One region of the Streptomyces sp. NPDC006208 genome, then DNA from elsewhere that is predicted to be linked to it. Evidence: riboswitches for the same ligand, from Rfam matches in the RefSeq annotation. Region 1 holds a riboswitch; the other holds the start of a gene.

Region 1 (4,206 bases):
GACGTGCTCGTAGCCGGGCCAGCCGCGGTGCCCCGAGTCGAGATCACGCTGCCGGGCGAAGAGGTAGTCGTACCACTCCCGGCTGGAGGGATAACGGTGGTGGTAGTCGTGCACGACGGTGTCACCGGTGAGCACCAGATAGCGGGCGGGCGCGTGCACGAACAGCATCCGCGCGACCCAGCGGCACCAGGCCCCGGCACCCTGCCCCGTCGGGGCGGCCTCGCCGATGAAGATGGCGTTGGTCAGGCTCGCGAAGTACGCACGGCCACGGCGCACTTCCGTCCCGGCGGGCGGGAAGGTGTGCTTCACGCAGAGCCGGAGGGTGTTGCTCATCTGGAACAGCGGGATCAGCGGTACGCACCACACCACGAGGAACGCCGGCCAGGTGCCGGTCACCAGGGTGAGGGCGGCCGATCCGCCGTACAGCACGGTGGCGGTGGCCTTTTCGGCCACCGCCGAGGCGCTCCAGAACGACCGCGCCCGCGCGAGCGCGAACTGGAGGTGGAACAGCGGCGAGAACAGCTTGCCCAGCACCCGCCGCCACATCGCCTCCCGCGTCATGCCCGGTCGCAGGCCGAGGCTGATCAGGAAGGCCTGCACGGTCGGGTCGCGGAGCGTCATGTGGTGCGCTGCATGGTGGTCGGCCACGTGCTCACGGCTGTAGCGCTCGAAATTCTGGATCACCAGGATCGAGGAGACCGCGCGGCCGATGGCGATGTCGGTCGTGCGGCGGCGGTACATGTTGCGGTGCGAACACTGGTGAAAGATCATCATGCGCAGATTGCGCATGCCGTGCAGGGTGACGGCCCACCCGGCCGGCAAGGCGAGCAGCCACCAACCCCCGAGAATCCAGGCGCCGGTGGACAGCGCACTGCCGGTCACCATGGCGGCCGTGGCGGCGATCAGGTGGTAACCGGCAGTCCAGCCCGGCGAGTTCTGGCCCTCGATCGGTTTTCCGGTGAACAATGTCAGCCGATGCTGCAGAAATCCCGGAAGGACGCGCATCGTTTCCCGGGGATCCATTCCGTGATGGTTCTGATCACTTCGCGCCGGCCGCAGCGACTCCGCCGCCATCCCGCCCCTCTCGCTGTTTCCGTCGCACGGCCCGGGCCGGAACCTGCCCGGGCCGATGGCTCAATTACGCCGAAACCTGGGGTGTTTCAGTCCCAGCCCGTGTCCTCGCCCTTTGCGCCGCCAACCGGAACGGAGGCGTCCCATCCGGTGTCGCTGAGAACGCCTCCGGAAACCGGATGAGACGCATCCCATTTACCGTCATGACCTGCGGACTTGGCGGCTAAGACCGTTCCGGCACCGCCTGCGATCAGCGCACTCGTGAATGCCGCGACCACGGCACGGTGAATACGACGTGGCATGTGTTTCTCCCCCTCAATCACACCGCGCCGGCAGCGCGGTGAATTGCTATTGACTCAATACTGCCAGCTGCAGACGGGCAGTTCCGGGGAATGCGGTGTCCGCAAAGGGACAGGCCAGAAGTGGACTTGGACAGAACGGGCCCTGACGGTCGCCGGGCAGGCCCGGGCAGGGGCCGTTGCCGGTTGCTCCGAGTGGAGGTTTCCATGGGGGCGATGACTGACGGTCGCGGGGCCGGCCAGGGCAGGGCACCTTGGTGGTTGCCCGGCGCGACGGTCCCGGGGCCGGTCAAGGCAGGGGCCGTTGGTGGTTCCTGGGAGTGGGGGATTCCATGGGGGCGATGACGGACTGCCCCCGGACCGGCCAGGGCAGGGCACCTTGGTGGTTGCCCGGCGCGACGGTCCCGGGGCGTCAAGCTCGTGGAAGGGTGTCGGGGCAGCACAATGCCCGGGGCTCCGCCGAACCCCGGGCATCGCAGAGCTTTTCGGTCAGTAGGGACCGTTCACGTTGTCGATCGAACCGTACTTGTCGGCGGCGTAGTTGCACGCGGCCGTGATGTTGGCGACGGGGTCGAAGGGGTCCATCGCGGTGCCCGGGACGTGGTAGGCGGCGAAGGTCGGGTCGATGACCTGCAGGAGTCCCTTGGAGGGCGTTCCGGCCGCGGCGTTGGAGTCCCAGTTGTTCATGGCCTGCGGGTTGCCGGAGGACTCGCGCATGACGTTGCGGTGGATGCCCTCGTAGGTGCCCGGGATGCCCTGCCGGCCCATGATGTCCAGCGACTCCCTGATCCAGCCGTCGAGGTCGTTGGTGTACACGGGGGCGGCCTGCGGAGCCGACTCCGGCGCGGACTGCTCGGCAGCGCCGCTCTCGGCGGCCGGTGCGCTGGAGCGCTCGGAACGGTCGGCACGGTCGGACGAGGAAGGCCGCTTCTCGGCGGGGGCCGGCGCCTCCGCCTTTGCCTCGGGCTTTGCCTTGGCCTTTGCCTTCGCGCCGACCGTCAGCTTGAGGCCGGGGTGAATGAGCGAGGGGTTCTCGCCGACGGCCTCGCGGTTGTCCTTGTACAGCTGCTTCCAGCCACCGCTCAGCGAATGCTTGCCCGCGATCTTGTAAAGGGAGTCGCCGGGCACCACGGAATAGGTGACGGGCCTGATCTTCTCCGCGGCCACCTTCGTGGCGACGGCGACGGTCGGCGCCACGGCCTTTTCGGCGGCCACGGCCGTCGTCGGCTGCGCCGCGCCGGCGGAGGTCGCTCCCAGCATCGGGAGAGCGAGCGCGGCGCCGCCGGTACCCGCGGCGACGAAACCCCGAGTGAGGGAGCTGGACTTGGGACGGCGGTGCTTACCCTTTGCAGGCATGACGAATTCCTCTCCGTCGCCTGCGAGGTGAGCTGTCGGGTTCGGGCTGGAGATGCCCGGTCGCACTGGGAGTGCGACTTCACCCCGAGCCGTTCCGGATGCCGGATCGGCGCTTACCTGGGTCCCCCGCTCCTGCCTACGTCCGTGAGTGGGTGCGGTTCCGGGCGGCGGCAGGATTCGGCGGTCCACCCGGATTGAGGTGACCGTAGGCGAGGCCATCCGGATGGAACAAGCCCGAAATTCACACCACAAACCACCCTATGAATACGACCATGGAAATTTCGTGATCAATTCCCCGCCCGACAGCTCAACTGGCCGTCCACAGAAGGGAACTGGGCCAAGCGGGAAAACTGACCATATTTGCACTCGTGACCGATATCACTCGCAATGAAAGGAACAACCCGCGCCATGACGGCACATCAGAAAGCGACAAGCAGCGCAACTTATCGCTATAGAGACACCGAGGCTAAATTCGGACTATTCACCCCACATGCGACATTCTCCTGCCCGATCGGGAACAGTGCAGGTCAGAGACGCTGGGGTGCGCCGGGGAGTCCGCTCAGGGTGCGATGTTGTGGTTCAGGCGGAAGAGGTTGCCGGGGTCGTAGCGCCGCTTGAGTGCCACCAGGCGGTCGTAGTTCTGCCGGTAGTTGGTCCGCACCCGGTCCTGGTCGTCCTGGTCCATGAAGTTCACATAGCCGCCGGCCATGGAGTACGGCCGGAGGGCGGCGGCGTAGTCGCGGGCCCAGCCGATGGCGGCGTCGCAGTCGGCGCGCGTCAGCAGGGTCGGGCTGAGAGCCGTCGAGAAGCCGGCGTCCCGGTAGGCGAAGGCGGTCTCCGCGGGGCCCACCCGGTGGCAGGCACCGTCGATGGGGAAGATCACCGTCGTGCTCTGGATCGTAGGGGCGGTGGCGCCGTACTCGACATGCGCGTCGAGCGCCCCGTCGGGCAGATCGTGACTGAAGGTGCCCTTCCAGTAGTGGAAGAGGCCCGCCGGCAGCAGCTCGTCGAAGAGAGTGTTGATCACCGGATACGGCATCCGCCCGAGGTGCTGCCCCACGACGGGTCCGAGACCGGCGAGCCGTGCGCGGATGCGCTCGTCCTGGTCCTGTGGGCCGCTCCAGCAGGTCACGACCGCGCACAGGGGCCGCCCGTGCCACCGCTCGGGCAGGAAGGGCAGCGCCGGCCCGAGTCCCACGACGAGCAGCGCGCCGAGCTCGTCCCCGGAGTCCGCGATCAGCTCCCGGTACCCCCGCATCACGTCGGCGTCCAGGGGATAGAACGTCGGCCCGCCGAGGATGTCGGCCACAGGATGCAGCCGGTACTCGAACGATGCGACGACCCCGAAGTTGCCGCCTCCGCCCCGCAGCGCCCACAGCAGGTCCGCCTCGTGCTCCGGCGTACAGGTCAGGAATGATCCATCGGCCGTGACCACATCCGCCGAGAGCACATTGTCGCAGGCCAGACCGCATCTCCGGGC
Region 2 (4,206 bases), on a different contig from region 1:
GACTTGAAGGGCAACACCATGGCTGAGCGCCGCGTCACTGTCGGCTGGGCCGAGGGCCTTCACGCCCGCCCCGCGTCCATCTTCGTCCGTGCCACCACGGCCTCCGGCGTCCCCGTGACGATCGCGAAGGCCGACGGCACTCCGGTCAACGCCGCGTCCATGCTCGCCGTGCTGGGTCTCGGCGCACAGGGCGGCGAAGAGATCGTGCTCGCCTCGGAGGCCGAGGGCGCCGAAGCCGCCCTGGACCGCCTGGCCAAGCTGGTCGCCGAGGGCCTCGAGGAACTCCCCGAGACCGTCTGACGCGTTCGGCCGCGCAACCGGGCGGTCGAATTCATGGCGAAGCCGCGGCATCCCGAATCAGGGACACCGCGGCTTCACTCTTTCCCCTGGCCCTTTAAATACCGCACGGAATTCGGGCAGCAGAAATAGGCCCGCTGCACGGCATTACACATCTTTGTATACGGCGCCCGTGTTAATGACGGACGCTCGCGGTGTTTACGGCATGTTGCGAAGTCCTCACCCACTCGGGACGGCGCAGCCGGTGGGCCACCGCGGCCCGCTCCGCGTGCAGGGCGGTCAGGGTCCTGGCCCGCTCCACGTCCCCGCGCGCCACGGCGTCCACGATCGCGCCGTGCTCGGCCCAGGACTCGACGGGCTTGGCGGGCTGCTCCACGGTGTACATCCACGCGATCTTGTGGCGCAGCTGGGTGAGCAGGGCGGTCAGCCCCGGGCTGCCGCAGGCCTGGGCGAGCGTCTCGTGGAACCAGCTGCCGAGCGAACGCAGATCCTCGCCCTCACCGCGACGCGCCCGCTCCTGCCCCAGCCTGACCAGGCCGCGGAGCACCTTGAGGTGCGCCTCGGTGCGCCGCTGCGCCGCCCGTGCCGCCCCCAGGGGCTCCAGCAGCAGCCGGATCTCCAGCAGGTCGGCCGCCTCCTGCTCGGTGGGTTCGGCGACATGGGCGCCGGCGTGCCGGCGGCTGACGACGAAGCCCTCGGACTCCAGGGTGCGCAGGGCCTCGCGGACCGGGACCCGGGAGACCCCGTAGCGGCGGGCGAGCTGTTCCTCGGTCAGTCTGCTGCCGCGCTCGAACACACCGGAGACGATGTCGTCGCGGATCGCCGTGCATACCGAGTGCGCGGGAATGCGCATGACCGAACCTCCGCTTTAATCCGCGCGAAACGCCGCCGACGGTGCGCGTTCCCACCCCTGTTCCTGGCCGTGACTCTATTGCAATCGGCGTGATTTTCCGATGGCAGACCGAAATTCATGGATATCTTTTGGCCAGTACAAGTAACGCCGAAGGCCCCGGCGGCGGGCCAGGGCCTTCGATGTGGTGCTCGGGTCGGTTGCGGGCGGCGCCGGCGTCAGACCGTGACGCCGCGGGAGCGCAGGTACGCGAGCGGGTTGATGTCGGAGCCGTAGTCCGCGGTGGTCCGGGCCTCGAAGTGGAGGTGCGGGCCGGTGGAGTTGCCGGTGGAGCCCGCCCGACCGATCTGCTGGCCGGGGATGACCCGCTGGCCGACCGAGACGCCGATGGACGAGAGGTGACCGTACTGGGTGTACGTGCCGTCGTTCATCCGGATCACGACGTTGTTGCCGTACGCACCGCCCCAGCCGGCCTCGACGACCGTGCCGGAGCCGACGGCCACGACCGAGGTGCCGGAGGCGGCATGGAAGTCGATGCCGGTGTGGCTGCCGGAGGACCACTGCGCACCGCCGGCCTGGTAGGCGGTGGAGACGTAGGAGCCGGCGACGGGCAGCTGGAAGGAGTTGAGGCGACGGCGCTCGGCCTCACGGGCGGCGCGCTCCTCGGCCTCGCGGGCGGCCTTGACGCGGGCCTCGGCCTTGCGCTTGGCCTCGGCCGCGGCCTTGGCCTGGGCGGCGGCCCTGGCGGCCTCCTCCTTCTGCGCGGCAGCCTGGTCGGCGACCTCGTCGGCGACGGTGTCCACCGCCACGACCTGGGTCAGGCCGGTGTCCTCGGGCGAGGGGGCTTCGGAGTCGGCGGCGAGGGCCGGAGAGGCGAGGGTTCCGATGACGCCGGTGGTGGCGAGGGTCGCGACGGAGGCCATGCCCGCGCTGCGACGCGCCAGCCGGCTCGGACCACGATGTTTCCCGGTGGCACGGGTGAACGCCATGAAAAGGCTGGTCCTTTCCTTCCTTCTCGCCTACCGGGTTAGCTGACGGGTTCGGAGCAGGAAGGTCTCCTACGGGCACCTCCGCACGGGGTGCGAAGGCATCCGATTCACCCCAGGGACTGAGTGGGTCCCCGGCTCCCCAGGCTCGCGCCTGACGGGGACTCGGCGATGACTGTCCGTGCCGCGGATGCGGCGGGCTACGGCGAACAGCCGGATTGACGCTAGGCCGATCTTCATCCGATCGCCAAAAATTCAGCGTCTTTTGTAGCGCATGCCACAGGGCATACTCCCAACTGCCGTATGAAAACGGACAAAAGACGGAACCCCGGCATCACACCTGAAGCCGGGGTTCCACTTGCCGGTTTTGAGTTGTATGTCTGCTGCGCGGGTCGTCCCGCGGCGCAATCAGCCGCTGACGACGGTCACTTCACCGATACCGAGCGCCCGCACCGGCTCCTCGATCTGCGACGCGTCACCGACAAGCACCGTGACCAGCCGGTCCACCGGGAAGGCGTTGACGGCCGCCGCGGTCGCCTCGACCGTGCCCGTCTCGGCCAGCCGCCTGTACAGCTCCGCCTGGTAGTCGTCCGGGAGGTGCTGCTCGACCTGGTCGGCGAGCGTGCCCGCCACGGACGCCGCCGTCTCGTACTTCAGCGGGGCGACGCCCACCAGGTTCTGCACGGCGACGTCGCGCTCGGCATCGGTCAGACCCTCGGCCGCCAGTGTGCGCAGCACCTTCCACAGGTCGTCCAGCGCCGGGCCGGTGTTGGGCGTGTCGACCGAGCCGCTGATGGCGAGCATCGACGCACCGGTGCCGTCGGGCGCGGACCGGAGCACCTGGCCGAAGGCCCGTACGCCGTAGGTGTAGCCCTTCTCCTCGCGCAGCACACGGTCGAGGCGGGAGGTGAGGGTGCCGCCCAGGCAGTACGCGCCCAGCACCTGGGCCGGCCAGACGCGGTCGTGGCGGTCCGGGCCGATGCGGCCGATGAGCAGCTGGGTCTGCACCGCTCCGGAACGGTCCACGATGACCACCCGGCCGGTGTCGTCGGCGGTGATCGGCGGTACCGGACGGGACTCGGTCTTGTCGCCGGTCCAGGCGCCGAGGGTGTCGGCGAGCACGGCGTCCAGATCGACCCCCGTGAGGTCACCGACGATCACGGCAGTGGCGGTGGCGGGCCGCACATGGGCCGCGTAGAAGGCCCGCACCGCCGCGGAGTCGATCCCCGCCACGGTCTCCTCCGTGCCCTGACGCGGCCGCGACATGCGCGAGCTCGCAGGGAAGAGCTCCTTGGAGAGCTGCTTGGCGGCGCGCCTGGCCGGGTTCGCCGTCTCGTGCGGGATCTCGTCCAGCCGGTTGCGCACCAGGCGATCGACCTCGCTGTCGGCGAAGGCGGGCGTGCGCAGTGCCTCGGCCAGCAGCCCGAGCGCCTTGGGCAGCCGGGAGGCCGGGACCTCAAGGGAGACCCGGACGCCGGGGTGGTCGGCGTGCGAGTCGAGCGTGGCGCCGCAGCGCTCGAGCTCGGCCGCGAACTCCTCGGCGCTCCACTTGTCGGTGCCCTCCGACAGGGCGCGCGCCATGATCGTGGCGACGCCGTCCAGACCGTCCGGCTCGGCGTCCAGCGGGGCGTCGAGGAAGATCTCGACGGCCACCACCTGCTGGCCGGGGCGGTGGCAGCGCAGCACGGTCAGACCGTTCTCCAGCGTGCCGCGCTCGGGGGCGGGGAAGGCCCAGGGCCGGGCGGTGCCGGGGGTGGGCTGCGGGTGGAAGTCCATGGTCACGGCAGCGTCACTCACTGGTCCGCGCCCTCCTGCTCGTCGTTGTCGGCGGAGGTGTCCGCCGAGCCGGCCTCGTCGCCTTCCTCGCCCTTGTCCTCGGATGCGGGCTCGTACACGAGGACCGCCCTGTTGGTGGGGTGCAGCCGGGCCTTGGCAACCGCCTGCACCTCCTCAGCGGTGACCTCGAGTACCCGCCGCACGGCGGTCAGCGCGAGCTGCGGGTCGCCGAACAGCACGGCGTACCGGCACAGTTCGTCGGCCCGGCCGGCGACGGTGCCGAGCCGGTCCAGCCAC

What was found. Region 1 has a riboswitch for cyclic di-AMP ahead of ABZ208_RS12985 (transglycosylase SLT domain-containing protein). Riboswitches for the same ligand answer to the same signal wherever they lie in the genome.
Positions count from the first base shown of each region.
Region 2: it holds a riboswitch for cyclic di-AMP, as region 1 does, so the genes downstream of both, ABZ208_RS12280 (M23 family metallopeptidase) here and ABZ208_RS12985 (transglycosylase SLT domain-containing protein) in region 1, are expected to answer to the same signal.

Region 1 covers NZ_JBEXSW010000013.1:103,595-107,800, forward strand. The annotation lists gene ABZ208_RS12980 (stearoyl-CoA 9-desaturase) at 1-966, opposite strand, end outside; gene ABZ208_RS12985 (transglycosylase SLT domain-containing protein) at 1,860-2,726, opposite strand; cyclic di-AMP (ydaO/yuaA leader) riboswitch at 2,731-2,891, opposite strand; gene ABZ208_RS12990 (FAD-binding oxidoreductase) at 3,286-4,206, opposite strand, start outside.
Region 2 covers NZ_JBEXSW010000012.1:113,223-117,428, reverse strand. The annotation lists gene ABZ208_RS12290 (HPr family phosphocarrier protein) at 19-300, shown strand; gene ABZ208_RS12285 (GntR family transcriptional regulator) at 473-1,150, opposite strand; gene ABZ208_RS12280 (M23 family metallopeptidase) at 1,366-2,136, opposite strand; cyclic di-AMP (ydaO/yuaA leader) riboswitch at 2,149-2,314, opposite strand; gene ABZ208_RS12275 (pitrilysin family protein) at 2,542-3,909, opposite strand; gene ABZ208_RS12270 (pitrilysin family protein) at 3,927-4,206, opposite strand, start outside.